3 regions of the Leucobacter allii genome follow, and region 1 is predicted to be linked to each of the others. Evidence: predicted binding sites of a transcription regulator. Region 1 holds the regulator's gene; each other region holds the start of a gene.
What was found. Region 1 encodes LexA, which represses DNA repair genes until DNA is damaged. Its sites were predicted from a motif close to TCGAACANNTGTTCGA; they were not measured.
Positions count from the first base shown of each region.

Region 2: a site for LexA is predicted at 2,511-2,526, ahead of MUN78_RS11305 (HNH endonuclease signature motif containing protein). Genes of this name have one in related genera too.
Region 3: a site for LexA is predicted at 3,250-3,265, ahead of MUN78_RS08835 (HNH endonuclease signature motif containing protein). Genes of this name have one in related genera too.

Region 1 is NZ_CP095045.1:1,119,218-1,128,907, reverse strand. Features, by position in the region: gene MUN78_RS05225 (histidinol-phosphate transaminase) at 1-1,068, opposite strand, end outside; gene MUN78_RS05220 (LysM peptidoglycan-binding domain-containing protein) at 1,227-1,625, opposite strand; gene lexA (transcriptional repressor LexA) at 1,881-2,546, shown strand; gene MUN78_RS05210 (methylenetetrahydrofolate reductase) at 2,734-3,699, opposite strand; gene MUN78_RS05205 (uroporphyrinogen decarboxylase/cobalamine-independent methonine synthase family protein) at 3,696-4,979, opposite strand; gene metE (5-methyltetrahydropteroyltriglutamate--homocysteine S-methyltransferase) at 4,976-7,324, opposite strand; gene hflX (GTPase HflX) at 7,493-8,989, opposite strand; gene MUN78_RS05190 (hypothetical protein) at 8,956-9,105, opposite strand; gene MUN78_RS05185 (class I SAM-dependent methyltransferase) at 9,184-9,690, shown strand, end outside.
Region 2 is NZ_CP095045.1:2,429,584-2,439,273, forward strand. Features, by position in the region: gene MUN78_RS11295 (PH domain-containing protein) at 1-1,608, opposite strand, end outside; gene MUN78_RS11300 (PH domain-containing protein) at 1,605-2,138, opposite strand; gene MUN78_RS11305 (HNH endonuclease signature motif containing protein) at 2,557-4,128, shown strand; gene MUN78_RS11310 (DUF3180 family protein) at 4,495-5,016, opposite strand; gene folK (2-amino-4-hydroxy-6-hydroxymethyldihydropteridine diphosphokinase) at 5,009-5,617, opposite strand; gene folP (dihydropteroate synthase) at 5,614-7,128, opposite strand; partial or broken gene folE (GTP cyclohydrolase I) at 7,136-7,714, opposite strand; gene ftsH (ATP-dependent zinc metalloprotease FtsH) at 7,720-9,690, opposite strand, start outside.
Region 3 is NZ_CP095045.1:1,886,933-1,896,622, reverse strand. Features, by position in the region: gene MUN78_RS08850 (class I SAM-dependent methyltransferase) at 1-911, shown strand, start outside; gene MUN78_RS08845 (bifunctional phosphopantothenoylcysteine decarboxylase/phosphopantothenate synthase) at 1,191-2,597, shown strand; gene MUN78_RS08840 (DUF3107 domain-containing protein) at 2,867-3,091, opposite strand; gene MUN78_RS08835 (HNH endonuclease signature motif containing protein) at 3,296-4,984, shown strand; gene MUN78_RS08830 (PD-(D/E)XK nuclease family protein) at 5,390-9,247, shown strand; gene MUN78_RS08825 (ATP-dependent helicase) at 9,244-9,690, shown strand, end outside.

The sequences.
Region 1 (9,690 bases):
CCCGAGGGCCGCGATCGCCTCGATCACGGCGCTGGTCTCGGCTTCGGTGCCGGCTGTGATGCGCACGTGGCCCGGGATCCCGAGATCGCGGATCAGGATGCCCTGCGACCGGAGCGCCGCGAAGGTCGCCGAGGGATCCCGGAATCCGCCGACGAGCAGGAAGTTCGCCCCGGAGGGATGCACGGTGTAGCCGAGCTCGGTGAGGGCCGTATCGAGGCGATCTCGCTGGGCGCGGATGTCCGCGACGGTCGCGAGCATGGCGTCCGCGTGCCGGATCGCGGCGGTGGCGGCGGCCTGGGTGAGCGCGGAGAGGTGGTACGGCAGGCGGACGAGCCGCAGCGCATCGATGACGGCGGGATCCGCGGCCAAGTAGCCGAGACGCACGCCGGCGAAGGCGAACGCCTTGCTCATGGTGCGCGAGACGAGCAGCCGGTGCCGCCCGGGGAGCAGGGACACGGCGCTCTCGCGCTCCGCGTCGAACTCCTGATAGGCCTCGTCGACGATGAGGATGCCGTCGAAGGCGTCGTAGGCGGCGAGGATCACGTCCCGCTCGAGCGGGGTGCCCGTCGGGTTGTTCGGCCCGCAGAGGATGACGATGTCGGGCCGATGCTCGCGGAGCGCGGCGGCGACGCCCTCCGCGGTGAGCGCGTAGTCCGCGGGTCGCGGGACGGGGATCCAGCCCGTGTCCGTCCCCGAAGCCAGGAGCGGGTACATGGAGTAGGTGGGCGTGAAGCTCAGCAGCGTGCGGCCGGGCCCCCCGAAGGCCTGCAGGATCTGCTGCAGCACCTCGTTCGAGCCGTTTGCCGCCCACAGCCCATCGGCGTCCAGCCCGTGGCCGAGGTACCCGGCGAGCGCCGTCCGCAGCTCACCGAACTCCCGATCCGGGTAGCGGTTCACGCCGCGAACGGCCTCGGCGAGCGAGGCGGTGATATCCGCGAGCACCTCCTCCGGGATCGGATGGGTGTTCTCGTTCACGTTGAGACTCACCGGCACCGGGTCCTGCGGGGCGCCGTAGGGCTCCTTGCCGACGAGGGATGCGCGCAGTGGGAGGTCGCTCAGGCTGGTCACCGCCCCAGTCTACGCGGGCCGGACGCGCGAACACGCGGGCCGTCCGCGCCGGGATGCCGACTCCGGGCGGCGCGCGACGCGCGCACCGAGTCGGTGCGCGCGACCCGTCGGCGTGACCATCGAAACGGTGCGACCGTCGAGACGGAGCGAGCGTCGGCTCAGAGGCCGAGCTCCTCCGCGGAGACCGCGACGGGGCTCTCGGCGTAGCGCAGGGGCACCGCGAGCGGCTGTCCCGCATCGACGCCGGAGCCGTCGAGCTGGTTCAGCCGCACGATCTCCGCGACGACGTCGCGCGGATCCGCCGCGGGATCGAGCGCGGTCGCGAGCTCCCAGAGCGAGGAGCCGGACTGCACGACGACGTAGGGGAAGGACTCGCCGGACGCCGCATCGGAGGCGACCGCCTGCGGTGCGCTGAACGTCGCCAGCAGCGCGAGCACTCCCGCGACCGCGATCGTCGCGAGCCCGCCGAGCACGACGCGACCGCGACGGGTGAGCCGGAGCCTCACGGCCCCGACGGCTCCACGCAGATCCTGCTCCGGCATCGCCTGTGCACTCATGAGGGGCTCCTTCCGATCCGACGACGGCGACGCGGCCGCCGTGCGAACATCTGTTTCGAATATATCTTCGATCCTCGATCCCTGCAAGCCGCAATCGAAGATGTGTTCCGATTTTTTCCGCGACACTCGAACATCTGTTTGCCGGTCTTCGAACGCTGCGGCTAGGGTTTCGAACGACGGGATCATTTGAACAGGGACCACCGACATTCACCGTGTCGGACCCGCCGCAGCCCGCAGGGGCAGGAAAGGACAGCGATGAGCACCGGAGCCGCGCCCCGCCCCCCGAAGCCCCTGAGCGAGAAGCAGCAGGCCATCCTCGAGTGCATCGCCCGCTCCGTGGAGTCGCGCGGCTACCCGCCGAGCATGCGCGAGATCGGCGACGCGGTCGGCCTCTCGTCCCTCTCGAGCGTCACGCACCAGCTCAGCAGGCTCGAGCTCGGCGGCTACATCCGGCGCGATCCCAACCGCCCCCGGGCGCTCGAGATCCTCGTCGAGCTCGCCGGCACGTCCGGGGCGGTCGCCGACGCGCCCCAGCAGCAGCCCGAGGAGGCGGCCTACGTGCCGCTCGTCGGCCAGATCGCCGCCGGTGTGCCGATCACGGCGGAGCAGCAGGTCGAGGAGCTCGTGCCGCTCCCCCGGAGCCTCGTCGGCGACGGGCAGCTCTTCATGCTCAAGGTCGTCGGCGACTCGATGGTCGATGCGGCGATCTGCGACGGCGACTTCGTCGTGGTGCGCCAGCAGCGCGACGCGGAGAACGGCGACATCGTGGCGGCCATGCTCGACGGCGAGGCGACGGTGAAGGTGTTCCGACGCCGTGACGGCCACACCTGGCTCCTCCCCCGGAACTCCGCGTTCGAGCCGATCCTCGGCGACCACGCGGAGGTGCTCGGTCGCGTCGTGGCGGTGTTCCGCTCAGTCTGACTCGCACTCGCCGAGCGGTCGACGCCGACCGCGATCCCGACCGTGACCGCGATCCCGACCGCGATCGCGGTCGCGGTCGCGGTCGCGAGACCCTACGGGAGCGCCGACACCCTATGAAAGCACCGAGACCCTACGAAATTCGCGCTTCCTTACATAGGGTCTCGCGAGCTACATGGGGTCTCGCGAGCTACACAGGGTCTCGCGAGTTCCCTGGGGGCGTGCGAGCCCGATCCGCCGCGAACGAGGCCCGGAGCACCGGGTCCGGGGCGAGCAGATGCAGCTCGCGCAGCACCGCGAGCACCTGCTCATGGCGGTTGAAGGTGTACAGGTGGATCGACGGCGCCCCGCCCGCGATCAGCTCGCGGGCCAGTCCGATCGTGTGCTCGACCCCGAGCTCCGGCGCGTACCCGCCGGCAGCGTCGAGCGCGCGCACGAGCCCCTCGGGCGCCGGACGCCCCGCGAGGGAGGCGACCTTCCGCAGCTGCGCGCTCGTGGAGACGGGCATGAGCCCCGGGAGCACCGGGATGCGCAGGCCGCGCTCGCGCGCCTCGGCGACGAAGCCGAGGTACTCCTCGGCGCGGAAGAAGAGCTGCGTGATCGCGAACCGCGCCCCCGCCTCCTGCTTCGCGACGAGCCAGTCCAGATCCTCGGAGCGCGAGCGCGAGAGCGGATGGCCGTTCGGGTAGGCAGCGACCGCCGTCCGGCCGACGCTCGTGAGGGCGGGCCGATCCGCGCGGGCCTCGGCGACGAGCTCGACGAGCTCCCGCGAGCTCAGGGATCCGGCAACGGCGGCGTCGGCCTCGCCGCTGCCGCGCGGCGGATCGCCGCGGAGCGCCAGGAAGTCGTGGATGCCGGCGTCGAGGATCCCGTGGATCGCGCGCCGTACGGCCTCCCGCGTCTCGCCCACCGTCGTGAGATGGGCGAGCGGAAGTGCGCTCGTGCGGTCGCGGAGGTAGCGCAGCAGGTCGAGCGAGGCGTCCCGATTCGAGCCGTTCGCGCCGTAGGTGACCGAGATGAAGTCGGGTCCGGCCGCCGAGAGGTGCTGCACGGCGTGGCCGAGCGCGAGCGCCGCAGCTCCGCTGCGCGCCGGGAAGACCTCGAAGGAGAACCGGGTACGGGTCGGCGCGCTGCCCGTGAGCAGCAGGGCGCTCATCCCGCACTCCCCGCGCCGGGAGCTGCGGACGCCGACGGGACCGCGTGCCCCGGCAGCACCGCGGACGCCGGAGGCACCGCGGACGCCGACGGCACCGCAGACACCGCGAGCACCGGGGACGCCGCGCCCGCGAGCTCGGCCGTCGCGAGCGCAGTGCCCCGCACGCGCGCCGCGATCTTCGCGAAGGCGACGTCCCGCGCGAAGTCGGGCGAGCCGTGCCGCGGCTTCTCGTCGACGAGGTACGGCGAGAAGCCGCAGTCGTCCGTCGATCCGAGCCGCTCGGGATCGATGAACCGCGCCGCCCGCACGAGCTGGTCGCGGATGTCCTCGGCGGTCTCGAGCTTCGGGCTCGTCGGATCGGTGACCCCGAGGAGCACGCGCGGTCCGCGCCCGCTCCCGGCGCCGGAGCGCAACTGCCTGCCGATGAGCCGCGCCACCCGGTCGGGCTCGGCCTCCCCCGCCGCCTGCACGAGGAAGTACCCCGCCTCGATCTGGAAGAGCTCGGGGAGCAGCTCCGCATAGTCGACCTCGGCGCTGTGCGCCGAGTCCTGGTCGTTCCCCGGGCAGGTGTGCACGCCGACGGCGGCGCGATGCTCGGGCGGCAGGAGGTCCAGCACGCGATTGATGAGCCCGATGAAGCCTCCGAGCGCTTCCGGCCCGGCCCACGGCGCGCGGATGTCGCGCCGCAGGGCGAGGCGACCCTCCGTGAAGTCGATGCTCACGCGGGAGGCTCCCGCGGCGAAGCACCGGCGGATGTCCTCGGCGCAGCCGGCGACGATGTCGTCGAGGATGTCCTCGCGGGCGTGGGCGCCGATCCCGCCCTCCGGCACCATGAGCGAGAGCATCGACGGCGAGACCACCGCCTGCTTGAGCGGGTGCGCGGTGATCGTCCGCGCCCGCGCGACGTCGTCCGCCGCCCAGGCGCGGAACGCGAAGGGGGCGCGGGCGAGGCTCGGCACGACCCGGTGGTGCCCGTCGGCGAAGACGGCGAACACCGGGCCTTCGGTGACCTCCGCGGGGTCCGGCGCGGGGCCCAGGGGGTAGCTCGCGAAGCTCTGCCTGCGCTGCTCGCCGTCGCTCAGGATCGGCGAGCCCGTCTCCGCCATCCGCGCGAGAGTGTCCCGCACGGCCCGCTCCTGCTCGGTCGCGAGCTCCGCGGGGTCCGCGAGCCCGGCCTCCGCGTCGAGCACGGCGCGTTGCAGCCGCGCCGGGCGGGGCAGCGAGCCGACGGGCTCCGTGGCGAGCGCGCCCGTCGGCCACGCCCCGGCCCCGCCGTTCATGCGGTGCCGGCGCCGGCCGGCGCCGCATCGGCCCGCACGAGTCGCGCCGCCCGCACGAGGTTCGTGAGGCTCGCGACCGCCTCCTCGTATCCCCGCGTCTTCAGCCCGCAGTCGGGGTTCACCCAGAGCTGTTCGCCCGGGATCCGCCGCCCGGCGATCCGGATGAGCTCCGCCTGTTCCTCGGCGCTCGGCACGCGCGGCGAGTGGATGTCGTAGACGCCCGGGCCGATGCCGCGGGAGTAGCCGTGGTCGCCGAGCGGCGCCACCACGTCCATGCGGCTGCGGGCCGCCTCGATGCTGGTCACGTCGGCATCGAGGCCGTCGACGGCGCCGATGATCTCCCCGAACTCCGAGTAGCACAGGTGCGTGTGAATCTGGATCCCGGGCCCGGCGCCGCTCGTGGCGAGCCGGAAGGCGCCGACCGACCAGTCGAGGTAGGCGCGCTGCCGCTCGGCGTCGAGGGGCAGCAGCTCGCGCAGCGCGGGCTCGTCGACCTGGACGATGCGGATGCCCGCGGCGACGAGATCGTCGATCTCGTCGCGCAGGGCGAGGGCCACCTGATCGGCGGTGTCGGCGAGCGGCTGATCGTCGCGCACGAACGACCAGGCCAGGATCGTCACGGGGCCGGTGAGCATCCCCTTCACGGGACGCTCCGTGAGCGACTGCGCGTAGCCGCTCCAGGAGACGGTGATGGGCGCGGGGCGCGACACGTCTCCCCAGAGGATGGACGGCCGGGTCGCGCGCGTGCCGTAGGACTGCACCCAGCCGTGCTCGGTGACGGCGAAGCCGTCCAGATGCTCGGCGAAGTACTGCACCATGTCGTTGCGCTCGGCCTCGCCGTGCACGAGGACGTCGAGGCCGATCTCCTCCTGCAGCCGGATCACGCGCTCGATCTCCGCGCGCAGGAAGCCGTCGTAGGCCTCCCGGTCGATCTCGCCGCGGCCGAAGCCGGCGCGGGCGCGGCGGATCTCCGCGGTCTGCGGGAAGGATCCGATGGTGGTGGTCGCGAGCTCGGGGATCCCGAGCGCGCGCTGCGCATCCCGGCGCTCCGCCTCCTCGCCGCGGCGCCGATCGGCCTCGCCGACGGCCGCAGCGCGATCCCGGATCGCGCCGACGTGCACGCCGGGCGCGGAAGCACGGTCGGCGAGGGCGGCGTCGGTCTCGGCGAGCTCTGCGGCGATGGCCGCCGAGCCGTCCGCGAGCCCTCGGGCGAGCGTCGCCGTCTGCGCGACCTTCTGGTCGGCGAAGGCGAGCCAGCTGCGCAGCCGCGCATCGAGCCGCGTCTCCTCCGCGACGTCGTGGGGCACGTGCTGCAGGCTGCTGGCGGTGCCCACGACGGTGGCGATGCCCGCATCGCGGAGACGGCCGAGGCGCTCGAGCGCGGCGCGCAGGTCGGTGCGCCAGACGTTGCGCCCGTCCACGACCCCGGCGACGAGCTGCGTGCCGGTGAAGGCCTGCGCCAGCGAGCCGTCGGCGAGCGCCGCCTCGGGGAGGCCGCCGCGGACGAGGTCGGCCTGCACGGCCTCGACGGGCAGCGCGCCGAGACGGGGCAGGGCGGCCGCGGAGTCCCCGTAGGGCGCCGCCAGCAGGATCGCGGGGCGTGTGGCGCCGCCGCCGAGCCGGCGGTACGCGCGCTCGACGAGCGCGAGCGTCTCCTCGCGGGAGAGCAGCAGGGAGTCGGAGACGAGGGCCGGCTCGTCGAGCTGCACCCATTCGGCGCCGGCCGCCGCGAGCGACGCGAGCAGCTCGGCGTAGACCGCGACGACCTCATCGAGGCGATCGATGGGCGTGAAGCGCCGTCCCGCGTCGTCCGAGGGCTTCGCGAGGAGCAGGTAGGTGACGGGCCCCACCAGCACCGGGCGGGAGGAGACGCCCTGCCCCCGGGCCTCGACGAGCTGCGCGACCAGCTGCGCCGGGTCGGCGGCGAACGGCGTGCGCTCGTCGATCTCGGGGACGCTGTAGTGGTAGTTCGTGTCGAACCACTTCGTCATCTCGAGCGGCTGGTGCCGCTCGTCACCGCGGGCCAGCGCGAAGTAGCTCGCGAGGTCGCCCGCCCCCGCGATGTCGGCGAAGCGCGCCGGGATCGCGCCGAGCGCGAGGGTCGCGTCGAGCACCTGGTCGTAGAAGCTGAAGCTCTCGGGGATGGCGCCGCCGGCGGCGGGGAGCCCGAGCGCGACGAGCCGCTCGCGGGTTGCGGCGCGCAGCTCCCGGGCCGTCGCGCGCAGTTCGGTCTCGTCGATGCGGCCCGCCCAGAAGGATTCGACCGCGCGCTTGAGCTCGCGGCGGCGGCCGATCCTCGGGTAGCCGAGGATCGTGGCGGTGGGCAGGGGGGTCGTCGCGGTCATGGTCATCCTTTGCGGTCGGAACTCAAGGTTCGAGGCCGGCTGCCTCTCCCCGTGGAACCCCATCAAGGTATGCCGATGGCGCGCGTCCGCCCTAGCCCTGTTGCCGACTATGACCGGAGTGCGGCTCCGCTTATCCCTGTCATCACGCGGAATCCCTCGGCGCTTCCCCTATGCCGAGAGGTAGCCCTCGAGCTTCGCGAACATCTCGCCCGTGACGTACGCGCGCACCCGTGTGCCGGCCTCGACGTACTCGGTCTCGAGCACCCGGTTGCGCTCGTGCAGCTCGGCGACCAGCTCACCGCGATCGTAGGGGATCACCGCGGTCACCTCCCGATCAGGGATCGGCAGGGCCGCGTCGATCCGCGCCCGCAGCTCCTCGATCCCCTCGCCCGTGCGGGCGGAGACGAAGACCGCGTCCGGCACGAGGCCGTGCAGCACGAGCCGCTGCGAATCGTCGAGGAGATCCGCCTTGTTGAACGCGACGAGCTCGGGGATGGCCTGCGCGTCGACCTCGGCGATGACGTCGCGGACGGTGCGCAGCTGCGACTCGGGATCGGGGTGCGAGCCGTCGACCACGTGCAGGATCACATCCGCCTCGCCCACCTCCTCGAACGTCGAGCGGAACGCCTCGACGAGCTGGTGCGGGAGGTTGCGGACGAAGCCGACCGTGTCGGCGTAGGTGAAACTGCGCCCGTCGGCCGTCTCGGCATGCCGCACCGCCGTGTCGAGCGTCGCGAAGAGCTGGTTCTGCACGAGCTCCTGAGTGCCGGTGAGCCGGTTGACGAGGCTCGACTTCCCCGCGTTGGTGTACCCCGCGATCGCGACCGACGGCACCTCGCCTCGCTTGCGGCTCGAACGCTTCGCCTCACGGGCCGGTGCGAAGCCGGCGATCTGCTTGCGCAGCTTCGCCATCCGGGTGTGGATCTTGCGCCGATCCAGCTCCATCTTCGTCTCGCCGGGGCCGCGGGAGCCCATGCCGGCGCCGCCGGAGCCGACCTGGCCGCCCGCCTGGCGCGACATCGACTCGCCCCAGCCGCGCAGGCGCGGCAGCAGGTACTCGAGCTGCGCGAGCTCCACCTGCGCCTTGCCCTCGCGGCTCTTCGCGTGCTGGCTGAAGATGTCGAGGATCACGGCGGTGCGGTCGATCACCTTGACCTTCACGACGTCCTCGAGCGCGCGGCGCTGGCTCGGGGCCAGCTCGGTGTCGGCGACGACCGTGTCCGCGCCGACGGCGGCGACAAGCTCCTGCAGCTCCCTGGCCTTGCCCTTGCCGAGATAGGTGCTCGGGTCAGGGTTCGCCCGGCGCTGCAGCAGTCCGTCGAGCACGCGCGCGCCCGCGGTCTCGGCCAGGGCGGCGAGCTCGCGGAGCGAGTTCTCGGCGTCCTCGAGGCCGCGCTGACCGGAGCCGGAGTAGACGCCGATGAGCACGACGTTCTCGAGGCGCAGCTGGCGGTACTCGACCTCCGTGACATCCTCGAGCTCGGTCGAGAGTCCGACGACGCGCTTCAGCGACGCGCGATCCTCGCGCTCCATGCGGATCGCGTCGAGGTCGTCGGCGAGTCGGTCGTCGGAGGCGTCGCCGAGGGCCTGCGCGCCGCCCGTGAGGTCGTGCACGCGACCCGCGTCGCGGATCACGGTGGCGCCTCCGGCGGCGCGCGCCAGCACCCGGTCGAGCGGGTCCGCCGCGGCCCCCGTGTCGTCTCCTCGGGCGCCGCGGTCTCGTCCTCGAGCTCCGGGGTCTCCCGCTGGTCCACTTCTTCTTCTGAGAAACGTTTCGTCATCTGGCCTCCAGTGTACGTCGGCGGCGGTCCGGGCGCGTCCCCGTTCGCCCACGGCGCAGGCGCTGGGATACTGGAGGGGTGAATCAGCACTACTTCTCGGCGTCGCCCGCGGGCGCGCTGGAGCCCCGCGAGATCAAGGCGGTGCTGGCGGGCGCCGCCCGCACCGTCCTGACGGCCGGAGGGGTGTTCAGCCCCGAGCAGCTGGACCGCGGCACCGGGATCCTGCTCCGCGAGCTCGCCGCCGATCCCGCGCTCGGCGACGATGCCGCCGGCCCGCTGCTCGACATCGGCTGCGGTTGGGGGCCGATCGCGCTGGATGCGGCGCTGCGCGATCCCGAGCGCGAGATCTGGGCGATCGACGTCAACGAGCGCTCCCGCGAACTGACCCGGCGCAACGCCGCAGGGCTCGGCCTCGAGCGGGTGCGCGTCGCCGCCCCCGAGGACGTTCCGGCGGAGCTCGGCTTCGCCGAGATCCGCTCGAACCCGCCCATCCGGGTGGGCAAGGAGGCGCTGCACGGCATCCTGCGGCAGTGGCTCCCCCGGCTGAGCGCCGGCTCCGAACCCGGCGTCGCGCACTTCGTCGTC
Region 2 (9,690 bases), 1.3 Mb from region 1:
GGCGAGCCCGAGCCAGCGGTGGACGAGCGGGCGGCGCAGCTGCACGGACTGGGCCCGCACGAGCGGCATGATCGAGAGGGAGCGGGTGAGCGCGCCCCGCCGGATGCGCAGCGTCGCATCGGCAGAGCCCGTCTCCGCGACGGCGACGCCGGCCCGACGCCGGCCGAACCACAGCACCCACCCCGCGCGCGGCCCCGCGCCGAGATACCCGGTGCCGGCGCCGCTCAGCGCGTCCCGGAGCGCCGCGATCCCGCGCTCGTCGTCACCGACGCCGGGCAGCAGCGCCTCGATGACGCGCAGCACGTCCGCCTCGGTCCCGACCGGCAGCACGACGTTCTGGGTCGCGTTCTGTCCGCCCTGCGCGACGGAGTGCCCGGCCGTCGTGATCCGCGCCCGCCACCAGCCGAGCGGCCGCCACAGCAGCGGCTGCCGCGCCTCGACCGCGTGGATGCGACCGAAGGGGATGGACTCGGTCATGGTCGAGGTGAGCCCCGAGCCGGTGCGGATCGCATCCCGCCCCCGGGAGAGCGCGAAGTTGAAACCCTTGTTGAACTGGCTGAAGACGATGCCCACCATGACGATGCCGAGCGGGATCACGGTGAGGATCAAGGCCGGCTCGAAGACGGCGCCGCCCGCGACGACGAGGACGGCGATGAGCATCACCACGACCGCTTCCCAGCCGAGCGCGATGCTGCCGATGAGGCGCCCGAGCGGCACCTTCACGAGGGCGTCGGCGGCGAGCGCGGCCGGGTCGATGTCGAAGTCCGCGAAGTCCTGGGCGCGCGCGGAGAGCCGATCCCCGGCCGGCGCGTAGGGACGGCCGTCGATGCCGACGGCCGTCGTCGCGGGATCGGGGGTCGCGCCGCTCGCCTCCGCCGCGCGGTCCCCCGACGCGACCGCATAGTCCCCCGATGCGAACGCGTTATCCCCCGATGCGGCCGCGCGCGGAGCCGCCGCGGTCTCGGGCGTCTCGCTGGGGCCGGGGAATCCGCCGGGCGCAGACCCCTCGCCGCGCTTCACGGCCGCGCGCCGCACGATCTGCTCCCGCACCGTCTTGGCGTCCCCGTGCGCGAGGTAGGCGAGTTCGACCTTGCCGCCCTGACCGGCGGTCACGATCTCGATCTTCGTCAGCCCGAAGGCGCGCGCGAGGAGGGAGCGCTGCAGGTTGACGCTCTGGATCCGCTCGAGCGGTGCGCGTCGGTGCGTGCGGAAGAGCACCCCGCGCCGGGCCTCGACGTCGTCCTCGCCGATGCGGTACGTCGCGAAGCGCCATGCGACCCAGGAGAAGACGATGATGAGCACGAGCACGAGGAGCACCCCGCCCAGCACGAGCAGCAGGAGCCCCTCGGCCGCGAGGTACTCGTAGAGGTCGACGATGTCGCCCTCGCCGTTCATATCGACCTCGACGCCGCCGCCCGTGAAGCGGTCGGAGAAGAAGAGGTTCACGAAGTGATCGCGGAAGTTCGCGAAGACGATGCCCGCGACCACGATGAGCACGACTCCGCCGCGCAGCAGCGGCGAGAGCGGATGGAGGCGCCGCCACCCCTCGGCATCCGCGTTGCCGGGCAGCGCGGCGTCGGAGATCGCGGGACCGCCGGCCTCCGTCACAGGCCCGACCTCCGGGTCTCGGCGAGCGCGACGAGCCGGTCGCGCAGCGCCTCGGCGTCCTCGTTGCGCAGACCGGGCAGCTGCACCCCGGTCGCGGCGGAGGCCGTCACGAACTTGAGCGTCGCAAGGCCGAGGGCGCGCAGCAGCGGCCCCCGCGTGATGTCCACGAGCTGCAGTCGTCCGTACGGCACGGCGACGATCCGCTCGAACATGATCCCGCGCCGGAAGAGCAGATCGTCCTCGCGGAGGATGTAGCCGATCGCGCGGACGCGCCGGAAGGCGAACAGGGCATTGACGAGCAGCGCCGCAGCCACGATCGGGAGGATGATGCGCGGCGGCAGCGGAGCGTCGCCGGAGGTGGCGACGAGCACGATCACGAGTGCGGCGACGACCGCGAGCACCAGGAGCAGGTTGATCGCCAGATCCGCCCAGGCGTAGGCGGAGGACACCCGCTGCCAGGCCGGGACGTCGTTCGGGGGGACGGCGGACTCGCTCGACGGCGCCGGGGCGTTCTTCGCTTCCTCGTTCACGCCTCCAGCATAGGAGGTACGTCCGACGCCCGCCCCTCGCGCCGCGTCGGCTGGAGCCCCGCCTCATGTCCGTGAGTGACCGGCGGCCGCGCCTCGGGCTCAGCGCTCTCCGAACCATGATGCGCCCGCGTTCCCGCGTGCGGCGCAGGCCGATGCGCTCGAGTCGCACGGCGTCGCGGTGCACCGCCCCCCCGGTGCGGCAGCGGGCGACAGCGGGGCCGGGCGGCAGCGGGCGCTCCGGCGCGTGCCCGCGTGCACTCCGGCGCGTGCTCGCGTCCGCGCGGGCCGGGAGCGTTCTCGGCGCTGTGAGGGCAGACGGTCCGGCGCGGGATCCGGCACACGATCCGGACCACGCAACGGCGCGCATTTCATTCGAACATATCTTCGATATTTCGCCCCGAATGTGAGAGAATAGAGCATGGACCCGAACCCCGAGCTCGACCTCCGAACGGCCATTCCGGCCGGGCTGTCGGAGGGGTGCGCGGTGGTCGATCCGGAGGACCCTCCGGCGGGCGATGTCGCCGGTGCGCCCGGGTTCCGTCTGGCGATCGCGAGCTTCGATGCGGCGATGTCGGATCTTCCGGAGTCCCCGTCGGATGACGAGTTGCTCGCGGCGGTCGCCGAGGTCGAGAGCCTGTCGCGTCGGGTCGAAGCTGCGCAGGTCCGTCTTGCGCACCTCGTGAGAGCGGCGAGCGCCCCCGGCCTCGGGGCAGAGTCGCTCGCCCGTCGGCGCGGCTGTCGCGGAACGATCGAGCTGCTGCAGCACACGACCGCCGCGTCCGCACGGACGCTGTCCCGGCGCCTGCGCGTCGCGGACCGGGTGGCTCCGCGCCTCGGCATCATCGGCGAACGACTCGACCCCGTGAACGAATGCGCCGCGCGCGCCTTCGCCGAGGGCCGCCTCTCCCTCGAGTGCACGGATCTCGTCACCGGCGTCCTCGCACGCACCGAGCTCGCAGCCGACCCCGAGCATCTGGCGGTCGCCGAACGCGAGATGGTGGCGGCGGCGACCGGCGACGGCGGCGAGCTCCCCCTGCACGACGACAGCATGCGGACGGTCGCCCGCGTCTGGGGCTCGTTCCTGGATCAGGACGGCGAGAGTCCCGGCGAGACCGTGGCGGAGCTCAAACGCGGGCTCCGCTTCGGTCGCGAGCGCCGTGGGCTCGTCCCTCTCCACGGCGCGCTGCTCGCGGAGACCGCAGCGCTGCTCGGCAGGCTCTGCGATGCGATCAACGCCCCGCAGGCCTCGCGGCGTCCCCGCTTCGCCCCCGTCGAGGCCGCCTCGCCCACGGCGGGCACCGGGGCAGAACCAGGCGAGGCCGCGCATGGCGGGACCGCGGAGCGCCGCGACGACGCCGTCCTCGACGCCGACGCGTTGACACCGACCGACCCCCGGACGGCGGATCAGCGCCGGCACGACGCCCTCGCGACATTGCTCGCGGCGGCGGCGAAGCAGGCCGAGACCCCGCAGCTCGGCGGCGCTCCCGTCACCGTGCTCGTGCAGGTCACGGCGGAGGAGCTCTCGAGCGGGGACGGCGCGGGCTGGGTGCACGGCCCCGACGGGGCGCCCCTGCCCGTGCCGATCAGCACGGTGCGGCACGCCGCATGCGCGGGCGCAGTGCAGCGGGTGACGCAGGACACGACGGGCCGGATCATCGGCCTGGACTCGCCCCAGCGCATCTTCTCCGCTCATCAACGGCGGGCGATCACGGTGCGCGACGGCGGATGCGTCATCCCCGGGTGCACGGTCGCCGCCGCCTGGTGCGAGGTGCACCACGTGGCCGAGCACGCCGCCGGAGGGCCGACGCACACGGACAACGGCGTGCTGCTCTGCTGGCACCACCACCGCAGTCTCGGCTCTTCCGGGTGGGAGGTGCGCATGCACGACGGGATCCCCGAGGTCCGCCCGCCGTACTGGACGGATCCGAGGCGCCGGTGGCATCGAGTCAGATCCCCGCTTCGACCCCCGGGGCTCGCCCGGAGCGCGTAACCCTCGACCCGCGACCCCGTGCCGCGCTCGACCCGCTACCCGACGGCTCCCGCACCGCGCTCATGCGGCGACCCTGTGATCCTGTGATCCTGTGATCCTGTGATCCTGTGATCCTGTGATCCTGTGATCCTGTGATCCTGTGACACCGTGACACCGTGACACCGTGACACGCTCGCTCTCGGACCCGGTGACCCTGTTGCTCCCGCACCAGGTGTGCACGGCGACCCGGTGTCTCCGCGGCTCCCGCACCGCGTTCGCACGACGACGGCGACCGCACTGGCTCCCGCGACCCCGACCGCGCGTCTCGGTCCCCTCCTGTGCGTGATCGGCACCGGGCGGGCGCATGCGTTCGCCCAGGGGCGCGGTTCAGGGCTTCCGGTAGGCCGCCTGGTCGACCGGACCTCGCCCAGGGTCCGTCTCCCCCTCGCCCGCACCGCCGTCCTCGTCATCGGGAGGGATGCGGCAGGCGTGCTCCGCGTATGCGGCGCACGCGACGAGCACGGCGCCGGCTCCACACACGATGAGCATGGGTAGCCACGTCGCCACGGGTGCGGGAATGCTCCGCCCCAGCAGGGAGAGCGCGAGCCCCGCGCCGAATCCGCCGAGCAGGGCGCCGACGAGCTGCCCAGCCCGCGCCGCCGCCAGCAGCCGGACCGCCTGGAACGGGTTGACGCGACCCGTCCGCCCCGCGAGCGTGCGCCGCAACCGGATCGCAAATCCAAGCAGCACCGCACCGATGAGCACGAGCGTGATCGGCAGCGAGTAGGGCGGCACGAAGGGCGCCGCCCCCCGACTCGACAGCGCGAACTGCACGAGGAGCCCGATCGCGGCGCCCATCGCGGCGGCCGCGACCGCGGCGAGCGGGTTGCTCCGCTCGAGCCTACGCATCGGCACCCTCGGCACCCTCGGCGCGCGCAACGTCCCCGGCGCCCGCGACGTCACTCTCACCGTCGGCACGCTCGGCACCCACGACCGCGCCATCGGCATTCTCGTCGAACGGCCGCGTGGTGTCGCCGACGCGGGCGAGGAGCTCCGCCACTCGCCCGTGCCCCATGAGCACGGCATCGGGCTCGAGCGCCAGCCACGGGGCGAGCACGAAATCCCGCTCGTGCGCCCGCGGATGCGGCACGGTGAGCCGTTCGTCCTGCACCACGCGACCGCCGTACAGGATCAGGTCGATGTCGAGCGTGCGGTCGCCCCAGTGCACGTCGCGCACGCGCCCGTGCACCGCTTCGACCTCCTGCAGGAGATCGAGCAGCGCGTGCGGGGTGAGCGTCGTCGCGGCTCGGGCGACCCCGTTGAGGTAGCGAGGAGCCTCGGGATCCGGGCCCGAAGCCGTGAGCGCGATGGTCTCGCGCAGCGGCGACGCCGCGAACTCGCGGATTCCCGGGGCTGCGGCCAGCTCGCGCTGCGCCGCGCGGATGGTCTCTCCGCGATCGCCGAGGTTCGCCCCGAAGGCGAGCAGCACGGGGACGAGCTGGGCGATCACGCGTCGCCCCCCGCCGAGCGCACGACCGTCACGGCGACGTCGGCGAACACGGCATCGATGGGCGCCTCGGGCTTGTGCACCGTGACGCGCGTCGAGACGACGCCGGGGAAGCCGAGCGCGATCTCGGCGACGCGCTCCGCCACCGTCTCGATGAGGTCGACGGGATCGCGCTCGACCCCGGCCACGACGGCCTCGGCGAGCTCCCCGTAGTGCACCGTGCGCTCGAGCGCGTCACCCGCAGCGGCAACGGCGAGATCGACGGCGAGTTCCACGTCGATCAGGAAGCGCTGCCCGCGCTCCCGTTCGAAATCGAAGACTCCGTGGTGGGCGAACACCTCGAGGCCGGTCAGCGCGATCCGATCCGCCGGGACGGCCGGTGAGGCCGGCGCGACAGGAGCGGCGGGGACGGCCGGCGCGTCGGGCGCACCCGGCGATGCTGGCGTGCCCGGCAAAGCTGGCGCGACCGACGCCGCAGGCGCACCGGCCGCCACAGGCGCACCGGGCACCGCGGCCGCACTCGGAGACGCCGCCGCACTGGGCACCGCAGCCGCATCTGGCGAGGCGGGCCCGGATCCCCCGGCCCCGGATCCCGCCGCAGACGCTCGTGGAGTCCGGGCCGCGCCCGCCCCCCACGCCGCCTCGATCGCGAGCGCCTGCAGCGTACCGGCCACGTCGTGCACGCGCACGCCCCAGGCCCCGGCCCGCGCCGCGAGCGCGCTCACCACGGCGGTGGCGAGATCCCGCTCGTGCACCCCGGGGGCCAGCCCGCGGCCGGCGCGCACGCGCTCCGGCAGCCCGGCCAGGGCATCGGCGAGCATGCGCTTGCGCGAAGCGCCGACGAGCACGGGGTATCCGCGCGCCGCGAGCGCGTCGAGCCCCGCGAGCAGCTCCCAGCCCTGCGCTCCGGTCTTGTCGAAGCCGAGTCCCGGGTCGAGCACGATGCCGCCCGGATCGACGCCCGCCGCGACCGCGGCAGCCGCGAGCCCCTCCAGCGCGTCACCGACCTCGGCGACCACGTCGCGGTAGTCCGAACGCCGATGCGCCGGGTCCGGCACGCCCCGCCAGTGGCCGATGATGAAGCCGACCCCCCGCTCGCGACTCGCCTCCGCTGCGACGCGGAGCATGTCGGGATCGTGCAGTCCTCCGGAGACGTCGTTGAGGTACCGGGCGCCCGCCGCGACCCCGGCCGCGGCGGTGGAGGCGTGGATCGTGTCGAGGGACACGGCGATACCCTCGGCCGCCAGTGCCTGGATCACCGGGAGCACGCGCCGCTGCTCCTCCTCGGGAGCCACGGGATCGGCCCCGGGACGCGTCGATTCGCCGCCGACGTCGACGATGCCGGCGCCCTGTGCGACGAGTTCGCGTCCGCGGCTGATCGCGGTCGCGGCGATCGCGTAGCGGCCGCCGTCGCTGAACGAGTCGGGGGTCACGTTGAGCACGCCCATGACGCGCGTGCGCGCGCCGCGCGCTGCTCCGACCGGATCGAGCGCGTCGAGCTCCGCCGCGGTCACGATGCCCGCCCCCGCGCCGCTCTCCGATGAGCGCGAAGACGCCGGTCTGCGCGGCGTCCTCCGCGAGCTCGCCGCGCGAGGCGACGGTCACGGCCAGCGCCTCGGTCTGGCGGACGCCGCGATCGGCCACGCAGCCGTGGCTCGCCTCGAGCACGACGAGCACGCCCCGCGGCGCCAGCCCGTCCTCGAGCACCTGGGCGATCTGCTCACCGAGCCGCTCCTGCATCTGCGGCCGCGCCGCGAGCACCTCGACCACGCGTGGGATGGCGCTGAGGCCGACCACGCGGGCGCCCGGCCGGTAGGCGACATGGGCGCGCCCGCGGAAGGGCAGCAGATGATGCTCGCAGACGGAGCGGAGCTCGACGTCGCGGACGAGCACGAGCTCCCCCGTGTCCTCGCCGACCGGGATCGCATCGGAGAGGAGCACCGCGGGATCCTGTCCCACCCCCGCGAAGAACTCGGCATAGGCGTCGGCGACCCGGAACGGGGTGCTCGCGAGCTCCCGGCTGTCGGGGTCGGAGCCGATCGCGCCGAGCAGTTCGCGCACCGCCGCGGCGATGCGTTCCCGATCCACCGTGGCCCCCATGGCGGCTACCGGGATTCGTCCGCGTCGCCGGGCCGGACGCCGAGGTTCCGCGGCGGCTCCTCGCTCGACCCCGGCGAGGAGGCACCGGGGTCCGTCGGGGGCGTCGGCGCCGTGGAGCCGGCGGAGGCCGACGGCTCGGCGGGCGCTGCGGGGTCGGTACGGTCGCCGTGCGGCGCCGCGGGGGCGCCGGAATCGGCGACGGCGCCCGCGTCGGCGGGGACGCCGGGAACGGCGGGCGCGGCGGGCGGCGCCTGCGCAGCCGGTCCCGCGGGATCCGCAGCCCCGGCCGGGCCCGCGGGCACCGCGCCCTCGTCGTTCGCGGCGACCCGGTCGTCCGTCCGCACCGCGGCGGGCACCTCGATCGGCGGGCGATCCGAGACCGGCCGGGCGTCGTGCGAGAGCCAGGTGGGGCGCTCGGGCAGCTTCTGCACGTGCGTGAAGATGCGCGCGATCTGGATGTGGTCGAGCGTCTCCTTCTCGAGCAGCTCGCGGGCGAGGGCGTCGAGGATGTCGCGGTTCTGCACGAGCACCTCGTAGGCCTCGTTGTGGGCCTGCTCGAGCAGCGCGCGCACCTCGACGTCGATCGTCTCGGCGACGCCCTCGGAGTAGTCGCGGTTCTGGCCGAACTCCCCCATGAACGCGCCGGGCTGCCCCTGGCCGAGCTTCACCGGCCCGACGGTCGCGGACATCCCGTACTCCGTCACCATCTTGCGCGCCGTGCCCGTCGCCTTCTCGATGTCGTTGCCCGCGCCGGTCGTCGGATCGTGGAAGACGAGCTCCTCCGCGACGCGGCCGCCGAGCGCGTAGGCGAGCTGATCCTGCAACTCGTTGCGCGTCACCGAGTACTTGTCCTCCAGCGGGATCACCATCGTGTACCCGAGGGCGCGGCCGCGGGGCAGGATGGTGATCTTCGTCACGGGATCCGTGTGGTTGAGCGCCGCGGCCACGAGCGCGTGGCCGCCCTCGTGGTACGCGGTGATGAGCTTCTCGCGGTCCTTCATCACGCGCGTGCGGCGCTGCGGCCCCGCGATCACGCGGTCGATGGCCTCGTCGAGGGCGCGGTTGTCGATGAGCTGCGCGTTCGAGCGCGCCGTCAGCAGCGCGGCCTCGTTGAGCACGTTCGCGAGATCGGCGCCGGAGAAGCCGGGCGTCTTGCGCGCCACGACGTCGAGGTCGACGTTCTGGGAGAGCGGCTTGCCCTTCGCGTGCACCTGCAGGATCTTGAGCCGCCCGGGCATGTCCGGCGCATCGACCCCGATCTGGCGGTCGAAGCGGCCCGGGCGCAGCAGCGCCGGATCGAGCATGTCGGGGCGGTTGGTCGCCGCGATCATGATCACGTTGGTCTTCGGGTCGAAGCCGTCCATCTCGACGAGCAGCTGGTTGAGCGTCTGCTCGCGCTCGTCGTGGCCGCCGCCCATGCCCTGCCCCCGGCGCTGGCCGACCGCGTCGATCTCGTCGACGAAGATGATGGCGGGCGCGTTCGCCTTCGCCTCCTTGAAGAGGTCGCGGACGCGGCTCGCGCCGACACCGACGAACATCTCCACGAAGTCCGAGCCGGAGATCGAGTAGAACGGCACTCCGGCCTCGCCCGCGACCGCGCGGGCGAGCAGCGTCTTGCCGGTGCCGGGCGGGCCGTAGAGCAGCACGCCCTTCGGGATCCGGGCGCCGACCGCCTGGAAGCGCGTCGCGTCCTGCAGAAAGTCCTTGATCTCGTGCAGCTCCTCGACGGCCTCATCAGCGCCCGCCACGTCGGCGAAGGTGACCTGCGGGGTCTCCTTCGAGACGAGCTTCGCCTTGGACTTGCCGAACTGCATGACGCCGCGCCCGCCGCCCTGCATCGAGGAGAGCATCCACCAGATGAGGAGGCCGACGAGCAGCATGGGCAGCAGGAAGCCGAGCAGCGACCACAGCGGATTCGTCTGCGGCACGGCATCGGTGAAGCCGTCCTTGAGATCCGCCTCGTTGACCGCCTCGAC
Region 3 (9,690 bases), 770 kb from region 1:
CCGCTCCCGGAGGCGCGCTGATGCTCCGCTTCGTGGTGCGCAGCGAGCGGGCGCTGCACGCGCTGCGCAAACGCCTTCCCGAATTGCGCGCGGCCGTCCCCGAGGCCGCGGTCGTCTCCGTGAACCTGCTGCCCGAGCACAGGGCCGTGCTCGAGGGGGAGCGGGAGGAGCTGCTGCTCGGCTCCTCGCTCGACATGCGGCTGGGGGGCTCGGGCGGACCGGTTTCGCTGCATCTGCTCCCGCGGAGCTTCTTCCAGACGAACACCGCGGTCGCCCGCGCGCTCTACGCCCAGGCCGCCGAGTGGGTGGCCGAGGCGGACCCCGCGACGCTCTGGGACCTCTACTGCGGCGTCGGGGGCTTCGCGCTGCACTGCGCGGACCACGCGGAGGCGGCGTCCGGGGGTGCGTCTGGCGGTGCGTCCGGGGGGCGCGTCGCGTCCGGCGGAGCCTCGCTCGGCCGTGCGCCGCTCGTGGGCGGCTCGGCCCGGGCGACCCCGGCGGACCGGGCGACCCCGGCGGACGGGGCTACCCCGTCGGCCGGGGTGAGGAGCGTGCTCGGCGTCGAGATCAGCGGGGCGGCCGTGCGCTCGGCGCGGCGCAGCGCCGCCGAGGCGGGGCTCGCCGCCGAATTCGTCGCCGCGGACGCGACGGCCTTCGCGACCGCGGCCGCACCCGGCGAGCTCCCCGAGGCCGTGATCGTCAACCCGCCGCGACGCGGGATCGGCCCGGAGCTCGCGGCCTGGCTCGAGGCCTCCCCGATCCGCACCGTCGTCTATTCGAGCTGCAATCCCGAGAGCCTCGCCCGCGACCTCGCCGCGATGCCCTCCCTCGCCGTGCGCCGGGCGCGGGTATTCGACATGTTCCCGCACACCGCCCACATGGAGGTCATGGTCCTGCTCCACCGCCCCTGAGCACCGCTTTCCTGCCCTTCCCCCTTCCCCCTTCCCCCTTCCCCCTTCCCCCTTCCCTTCCCCTGCCCTCATCAAGCGATCCGGGTCGCTCAGACAGGGTGGACCGCAGTGGCACCCTGCCGCAGTGACCCGGATCCCGGCCGCGCGGCTCGGCGGGGCAGAGATGTGTGGCTGCGAGCGGGAGGGAAGGAGCACGGCGAAGGCGGACTCCGGGCCCGCGGACGAGCGGATCGCGCGAGGGATGCGCGCCCGCGCCGCCCGTGATGCGAAGATGGACCCGTGAACATCGTGCTAGGAGTCACCGGCGGGATCGCCGCGTACAAGGCCGTCGCGCTCGCCCGTCTGCTCGTCGAGGAGGGGCACGAGGTGCATGTCGTTCCGACCGAGGATGCGCTGCGCTTCGTCGGCACGCCGACCTGGGAAGCGATCAGCCGGAACCCGGTGACGACCTCGGTCCACGAGGACGTGCCCGAGGTGCGCCACGTGGCGCTCGGGCAGCGCGCGGATCTCGTCGTCGTCGCGCCGGCGACCGCGAACACGCTCGCGCGCATGACGGCGGGCCTCGCGGACGACCTGCTCGGCACCACCCTGCTCGCGACGCGCGCTCCGGTGCTCGTGGCGCCCGCGATGCACACCGAGATGTGGCAGCACCCGGCGACCCAGGACAACGTCGCGATCCTGCGCTCGCGTGGCGTCGCCTTCGTCGGCCCCGAGAGCGGCCGGCTCACCGGCGCGGACACGGGGCCGGGGCGCATGAGCGAGCCCGACGCCATCGCCGAGCGCGTGCGCGAGCTGCTCGCCGATGCCGGCGGAGGGGCTGCCGATGCCGCTCGAGATGCCGCCGGCCCGAGTGCGGAGTCCGTGGGGACCGGTGGCGCCGCCGCGGATCCCGAGACCGTCCCGGCGCTCCCCGATGCGGAGACCTCCGCCGCGGACTTCGGCCAGATCGATCCCGCGGCGGCCGATCCGGCTCAGGCGCCCCGGCCCGCGGACCTCACGGGGCTGCGGGTGCTCGTCACCGCCGGCGGTACGCGCGAGCCCATCGATCCGGTGCGCTACCTCGGCAACCGCTCGAGCGGCCGGCAGGGCGTCGCCGTCGCGGCGGCCGCGGCCGATCGCGGCGCCAAGGTCGTGCTGCTCGCCGCGAACATCGACGACTCGGTGCTCGCCGAGGTGCAGGATCGGCCGGGCGTGCGGACCGTGCCGGTCGGCACGACCGCCGAGCTGGAATCGGCCGCGCGCGCCGCGGCGTCCGGCGCGGAGGCGGTGATCATGGCGGCGGCGGTCGCGGACTACCGCGTGGCGGATGTCGCCGAGCACAAGCTCCGCAAGGAGGATTCTCCGGGCGCGGCGCCGACGCTCGAATTGGTGGAGAACCCCGACATCCTCGTCGGCTTGGTCCGCGAGCGGCGACCGGGGCAGGTGATCGTCGGCTTCGCGGCCGAGACCGTCGAGAGCGACGAGGAGCTCCTCGAGCGCGGGCGTCGGAAGCTCGCGCGGAAGGGCGTCGACCTGCTCGCCGTCAACGCCGTCGGGTGGAACGAGGGCTTCGAGCGCGGCGAGAACATCGTCCAGGTGCTCGACGCCGATGGCCGCGTGGCGGTCGCGGCCGAGGGGACGAAGCGGGAGGTCGCCGACGCGCTGCTCGACGCGGTGCGCGACGAGTTCCGCGCGTTGAACCACTGAGCGGCGGAGCGCGACGATCCGGCAGCGGCGGCGCACCGCCGATGACCGCTGAAACACGGACGCGCCCGGCGCCGATGCGGGATCGGTCCGGGCGCGCTGCGGCCGGTGGGCCGACGACGTCGCGGCTCGGGGCTGCCGAGACCGCGGTTGGCGGGCGTGGCGGCCGCGGTTCGTGGGCGCTGCGGCCGCGGTTCGCGGGCGATCGGAGCAGCGAATTCGCCGCGACCGCGGACGCCGAGCCGATGCCTGGCGGCCGCCGCCGGCGGTGCTCAGCTGATGAAACCGACCTTCCGACCGCTCTCGCCGCCGAGCTCGATGTAGGCGATGGACTCCGTGTCGACGAGGTACTGGCGCCCCTTCGTATCCGACAGGGCGAGGAGCGCGGAATCCTGACCGATCGCGCTCTCGATCTGGCCGCGGACCTCCTCGGCGGTCGACTCGGTCTCGAACGAGAGCTCGCGGGGCGAGTGCTTGATGCCGATGCGTACTTCCACGGGTGCCTCCTCGGGTCGTGCGGCCCGAAACGGCCGCAGATCACAACATCTTCGAGTCTATGGGCGGGCGGGGGATCGGTCCTCTCGGACTGCCTCCCGTTCGCCAGCAGCGCACCGCCGCACGTGATGCGATCGGTCGCGGCGCGAGTAGAGAAGCTTCGAACATATGTTCGATTTTTGGCGTGATGCGTGAGAGAATAGAGCATGGAACTCAGCACCGCAGCTGCTTCACCCGGTCCCGAAGACCACGGGGATCCCAGGGGTGCGGTGGCGGATCCGCTGGCGGCGAGGCTCGATCGATTCTCCGCGGAGTTCTCGCAGGCGCTCCGGGACGCTGGGCTGCACGGCCCGGGCGGCTCGAGGGAGGATCCTGCCGGCGGAATCGTGAGTGACGAGGCGCTGCTCGACGCGAATCGCGCGATGGAGCGCCTCGCCCGGCACGTGGAGTACGCACAGGTCGTGCTGGCGGGACGGGTCAGGGCGGCCTGCGACCCCGCGCTCGGTGCGGAGTCGCTGGCGGCGCGGCGGGGCTGCCGGAATGCGACGGAACTGCTCAGGCGGGTGACGTCCGCGAGTTCGCGGACGCTCGCTCGGCGCATGCGGCTCGCAGAGCGCGTCGTGCCCAGGACCAGCCTGCTCGGCGAGGCGCTTCCCGCGCGGGATCCGCGGGTCGCCGCCGCATTCGGCGCTGGTGTGCTGTCGGCGGAGTGCTCGGCGCTCGTCTCCGAGACGCTGGCGCGTACGGAGGGCATAGCATCGCCGGCGCAGCTGGACGTCGCCGAACGCGAGATGGTCGCGGCGGCGACGGGTTCGGAGGAGGCGCTCGCCGTCGACGACGACGGCATGCGCGTCCTCTGCCGGGCGTGGGGCGACGCGCTCGATCAGGACGGGGCCGCACCGGACGACGCCCGGTTCGAGCAGCGACGCGGCTTCCGTCTCGGGCGGGAGCGCCACGGACTCGTCCCCGTCTCCGGCGCGCTGCTCCCTGAGACCGCGGCGCTGCTCTCCCGGCTCTTCGACGCGATCAACGCTCCGGGCGCTGCGCGGCGAGCCGTGAGGTTCCCGATGTCCGGTGCGGATCCGCTCGATCCGGGCCGCTCGGAGGCGGGTGATCCCGGGGCGGATCGCTCCGACATCGATGAACCCGAGCCCCACGGTTCCGGCGCCGCACGCTCCGACACCGAACGCTCCGGCACCCGGTACCTTGACGCGGACGACGGCTTCCCCGGCCGGTTCGTCCCCGAGGAGCGCGCGGGCGAGGAGCCCGTACCCGGCGCGTCGGCGGAGATGCTCGCCCGCACGCCGGATCAGCGCCGCCACGACGCGCTCGCCGCCGTCCTGGCGGCTGCGGCCCGGCAACCCGACGTTCCGCGGCTCGGCGGAGCCCCCGTGACCGTGCTGGTCCAGGTCGAAGCCGACGCCCTCGAATCGGGGGAGGGCAGTGGCTGGGTGCACGGGCACGACGGGGCGCTCTCACCGATCCCGCTCCGCTCCGTGCGGCACTCGGCCTGCGCGGGAGCGGCGCAGCGGGTCGTGCTCGACGCAGGCGGAGGGATCGTCGAGCTCGGGGGTCCGCAGCGGATCTTCTCGGCGCACCAGCGGCGAGCGATCGCGGTCCGCGACGGCGGCTGCATCATCCCCGGTTGCACGGTCCCGGCGAGCTGGTGCGAGATCCACCATGTCCAGGAGCATGCCCGGGGCGGGGCGACCCACACGGATAACGGCGTGACGCTCTGCTGGTACCACCACCGCAGCCTCGACGTCTCCGGCTGGGAGATCCGCATGGTGGATGCGACCCCGCGGTTGCGACCCCCGGCGTGGATCGATCCTGAGCGTCGCTGGTACCGGTCGAGATCCCCGGTGAGGCCGCCCGGCCTTCGAGGGGCGGCGTGAGGGCACCGCGCGGAGTCCGCGAGGGCAGGCGTTCCCCGGGAGCGGGGCCCGTCGGCTTTGGCACGCAGCTCTTCGGCTTCGGCACGGCGGAAATGCGGCCCCTCTCCGCGCTCACGGCTTCGTCGATGCCGCGGTTCGCCGCCACGGCGTTATGCGCGGCACCTTCGGAGGGCCGCACCGCGAGGACCGGATCCCGGAAGTCCAACCGCACCTCCGAAGGGGCGACCGAGGGAACATCCGGTGTCCGGGACCACCGGTTCGATGCGAGGCGAAGGAGCCGGTCGACCATCGGACCCCCTGCTGCTCGGAGCTCCGATGTCGCGGCGCGGACCGCCGGGCGCGGAGCCGCGGCGACGCCGGCGTGCGCTCCGTGGCGGTGTCGGACGTCGTCAGTAGGCTGTGCGCATGACCTCGTTCGATCCATCGCAGCTCCGCGTCCTGGAACTCGATCCGGATCGGCACGCACGCATCCTGGGCGCCCCGGGGAGCGGGAAGACCACCCTGCTGGTCGAGGCGTACGGTCGGTTCCTCGACCGCGAGGGCTGGGACGAGTCCTCGGTGCTCGCGCTCGCTCCGAGCCGCGCCGTGGCCGCCGATCTCCGCGCCGGCATCGGGCGGCGGATCGCGCGAGCGCTCGGCGGTACACCGGTGCGTACCGCGGCCTCGCTCGCCTTCTCCGTACTCTCCCACGCCGCAGCCCGCGCCGGGCGCGCGGCGCCGCGTCTGCTCACGGGCACCGCCCAGGACGAGGCGATCGCCGCCGTCATCGATGCGATGCTCGGAGCCGGTGCTGCCGTACCGGGGGTCCGAGCGGATCGGGCGCATACGGCCTCTGCCGGCCCGGCATCCGCTATCCCACGGGCATCTGCTGTCCCGCCGGCATCCTCGGTCGCCCAGGAACCCGCCATCGCGCCGGCTGCGGCCGCTGGCTCGGCCGCCGCCCCGAGCTCGGCCGCCGCCCTCGCGGAGTTCCCGGCCGAGGTGATGCGGAGCCCGACGTTCCGCGCCGAGCTCCGAGAGCTCTGGCGGGTCGCCGATGACTTCGCGTGGCGTCCCGCGGAGCTGCTGCGGGTGCTCCACGAGGCCGGAGCGGCCGCATCCCGCGAGGCTCAGAGCCGCGTCGCCGATCCGGGCGTGGTCGCGCGGTGGTGCGCGGGGCTCGAGCTCATCGCCGAGGTGTCGGCTCGGCTCGCCGTCGACCGCCCCGAGGAGGTCAGTTCGAGCGCCCTGCTGCGAGAAGCCGCGGATGCGATCCGCGCCGGCGGGGTGCCGGTTCCGAGGCTCCTGCTCGTCGATGATGCGCAGGAGCTCGGGGAGGGCGAGCTCGCCCTGCTCGCCGCGTGCGCCGACGCCGGGAGCGCCATCTGGGTGTTCGGCGACCCCGACATCGCCACGGGCGCGTTCCACGGAGAACGCACGGCGGTGCTCGCCCGCCTCACCGACGAGCTCCGCCGACGCGGAGCCGGCGCGGCGTCCGTGCGGCGCGGCGGACCGACCGAATCCTCCGGAGAGCAGACGGTCGTGCTCGAGACGGTGCACCGGCACGGCGCGGTCGTGCGCGGATTCGTCCGTGAGCTCACCACGCGGATCGGTGCGGCGGGAGCCGGAGCGCAGCGGGCTGCGGACGCGCGGACCCTCGCGGGGTCCGGCCGCGAGTCCGGCACGACCAGGGAGGGCCGTGAGGCCGGCGCGGATCGCGCGCTCGGCGCGATCACCCGCGGCCGCGCCGTACCCGGCGGCGCCATCGCCCGCGGTGACGGGGACGACACGGTCGAGTTCGCCGTCGCGGCATCCCCGGCCGAGCAGCTCGGGATCATCGCGCACCGGCTCCGCGCGCGGCACCTCGGCATCGCCGATCCGGCGAAGGCCGGCGATGATTCGGCAGGGTCCGGCGCCGATCCGGCGGAGCCCAGCGCCGATCCGGCAAAGTCCGGCGCCGATCCGACGGAGCTCGGCACCGATCCGGCGGAGCCCGGCGATGGCCCGGCGGGGCATGAGCCCGCCTCGGCGGATCCCGGCGACGCACCGGCGCGCGCGGCGTTCTCGACCGGGAACCGGCCCGTCGACTGGAGCGAGATGGCGGTCATCTGCCGGAGCCGCGGCGAAGCGGCGCGCGTGGCGCGCACCCTCGCCTCCCACCAGGTGCCGACCGGCCTCGCCGCTGGGGGCATCGTGCTGCGCGAGCATCAGATCGTGCGCGAGCTCGTCGCACTGCTGCGGCACGCCCTGGGCATCGAGGAGCTCGCACCCGAGGGTGTGCTGCGGATCGTCGGGGGAGCGATCGGCGGCCTCGATCCCGTTGCCGTCCGTCGTCTGCGCGGGGCGCTCGTGCTGCAGGAGCGCCGAATGGCCAGGGACGAGGATCGCGCCGTCCGTGACGTCGACGCGCTCGTCGCCGACGCCTTCTCGGCACCGGGGGAGCACCCCGTCGTCGATAGCTCCGGCGGGCGCGCCCTCCGCCGGCTCGGACGCGTCGCCGCGGCCGGAGCCCGGGTGCACGCGGCAGGCGGAACACCGCGCGAGACGCTGTGGGCGATCTGGGACGGCACGCGTCTGGCGGAGCGCTGGCAGCATGACGCGCTCGACGGCCGCGGCGTCCGCGCGGACGACGCGCATCGCTCGCTCGACGCCGTCCTCGGGCTGTTCTTCGCGCTGCAGCGCCATGAGGAGCAGGACAGCGAGCAGCCCATCACCGAGCTGCTCACGGAATTGCTCGCCAGCACCGTCCCGGAGGACACGCTGGCCCGGCGCAGCGAGCGCGCCGCGGTAACGGTGACGACGCCGCAGGGCACCGTCGGCCGCGAGTTCGCGATCGTGGCCGTCATCGGCGTGCAGGACGGCGCCTGGCCGAACCTCCGCGCGCGCGGTTCGCTGCTCGGTACGGCCGCACTCGAACGATGGCTGCGCGGCGGCGAGGCCCTGCCCCCCGCGCGTCGCGACACCGTGCACGATGAACTGCGGCTCTTCGCCCAAGCCTGCGCCCGCACCACGGGGGAGCTCCTGGTGGTCGCCGTCGCCGACGAGGATCAGCACCCGAGCCCCTTCTTCGGCTTCGGCGCGGCCCATCGACGGGACGGGCTGCCGAGCGTGCGTCTCACGCTGCGCGGTGCCACCGCGGAGATGCGTCGACGGCTCACACGGGATCCTGACGACGAGGCGGCCCTCGCCTCGCTCGTGGCGCTCGCCCGCGACGAGGTGCCGGGCGCCAGACCGGAGGAGTGGTACGGCATCCTGCCGCCGAGCACGGAGGCGCCGCTCCACGATCTCACGGACCCCGACGAGCGCGTGCCGGTCAGCCCCTCGCAGCTCGAGCGCGCCGAGACCTGCGCCCTCGACTGGGCGATCTCCCGCCTCGGCGGCGGTGGCGGCGGCGTGCAGGCGAGCCTCGGCACGCTCGTGCACCACGCCCTCGAGACCGCCGGGGACCCCGACCCCGAGGCGCTGCTCGACGCCGTCTTGGCGGAGTGGGGGAAGCTGCCGTTCGACGCGGACTGGGAGTCGGAACGGGCGAAGCGCCTCGCCGCCGCGATGACGAGCGGGCTGGCCGCCTATCTCCGAGATTTCGCGGGGTCGGACCGCCGGCTCATCGGCACGGAGGCCCCGTTCCGGATCCCGCTCGATCACGCGGAGCTGCGCGGCATGGCCGACCGCCTCGAACTCAGGCAACGGGCCGACGGCGGGGCCGAGGTGACGGTGCTCGACCTCAAGACCGGGCGCGCACTCCCGTCGAAGGCGCAGGCCGAGACGCACGCGCAGCTGCAGGCGTACCAGCTCGGGATCGAGTTCGGCGCGTTCGTGCTCGGAGACGACGCGGTCGACTCGGCCGGGCCCGAGGTTCCGGCGGAGCCCATCGGTCCGACCGGTCCCGCAGCTCCGGAGGGGCCCGCCGCTCCGGAGGAGACCATGGATCCGGCCGTGCCCGCGGCTCCTGCCGCGCCGGCTGTCCCAGTCGGTCGGGTCGGGCGCGCGGGGTCCGCCGCGGTCGCGCCGGCCGAGGCGGCGGCGCTGCTCGCGGCGGCGCGCAGCGGCGGCGCGCGGCTGCTCTACGTGCACCCGGACGCCGCCAAGGCCGCCGGCTACGTCGAACGTGTCCAGGAGCCCATCGATGCGGCGGCGCGCACGGAGCTCCTCGAACGCGTCGAGCGCATCGCAGAGGTTATGGCCGGCGGGGCCTTCACCGCGCGCGTCGAGCATCACTGCTCGGATCCGCACCAGCCCGGCGCCTGCCGGCTCCACATCATTCGGGCGGTGAGCCACCCGTGAACGCCGCGTCCGCCGCGACCGTCGTCTTCTCCGCCGCGCGCATCGCCGAGATCCTCGCGGAACCGCCGAAGCCGCCCCTCCTCCCGACGCCGGAGCAGACCGGCGTCATCGAGCATCCGCTCGGCGGCAGCGCACTCGTCGTCGCCGGTGCGGGCAGCGGCAAGACCGAGACCATGGCGAACCGCGTCGTCTGGCTCGTCGCCAACGGACTCGCGGCCCCCGACGCGGTGCTCGGGCTCACCTTCACCCGGAAGGCCGCGGGCGAACTGGGCGAGCGCATCTCCGGCCGGCTCGCCGTCTTCGTCGCGCGGCTCGAAGACGCCGCCTCGCGCGGCCTCCTCGCACCGCGTGAGGGAGCCCGGGCGGCGGAGCTCGCAGAACACATCGGGGACGGCCTCGACATGCCCGAGGTGAGCACCTACAACGCCTTCGCCTCGGGCGTC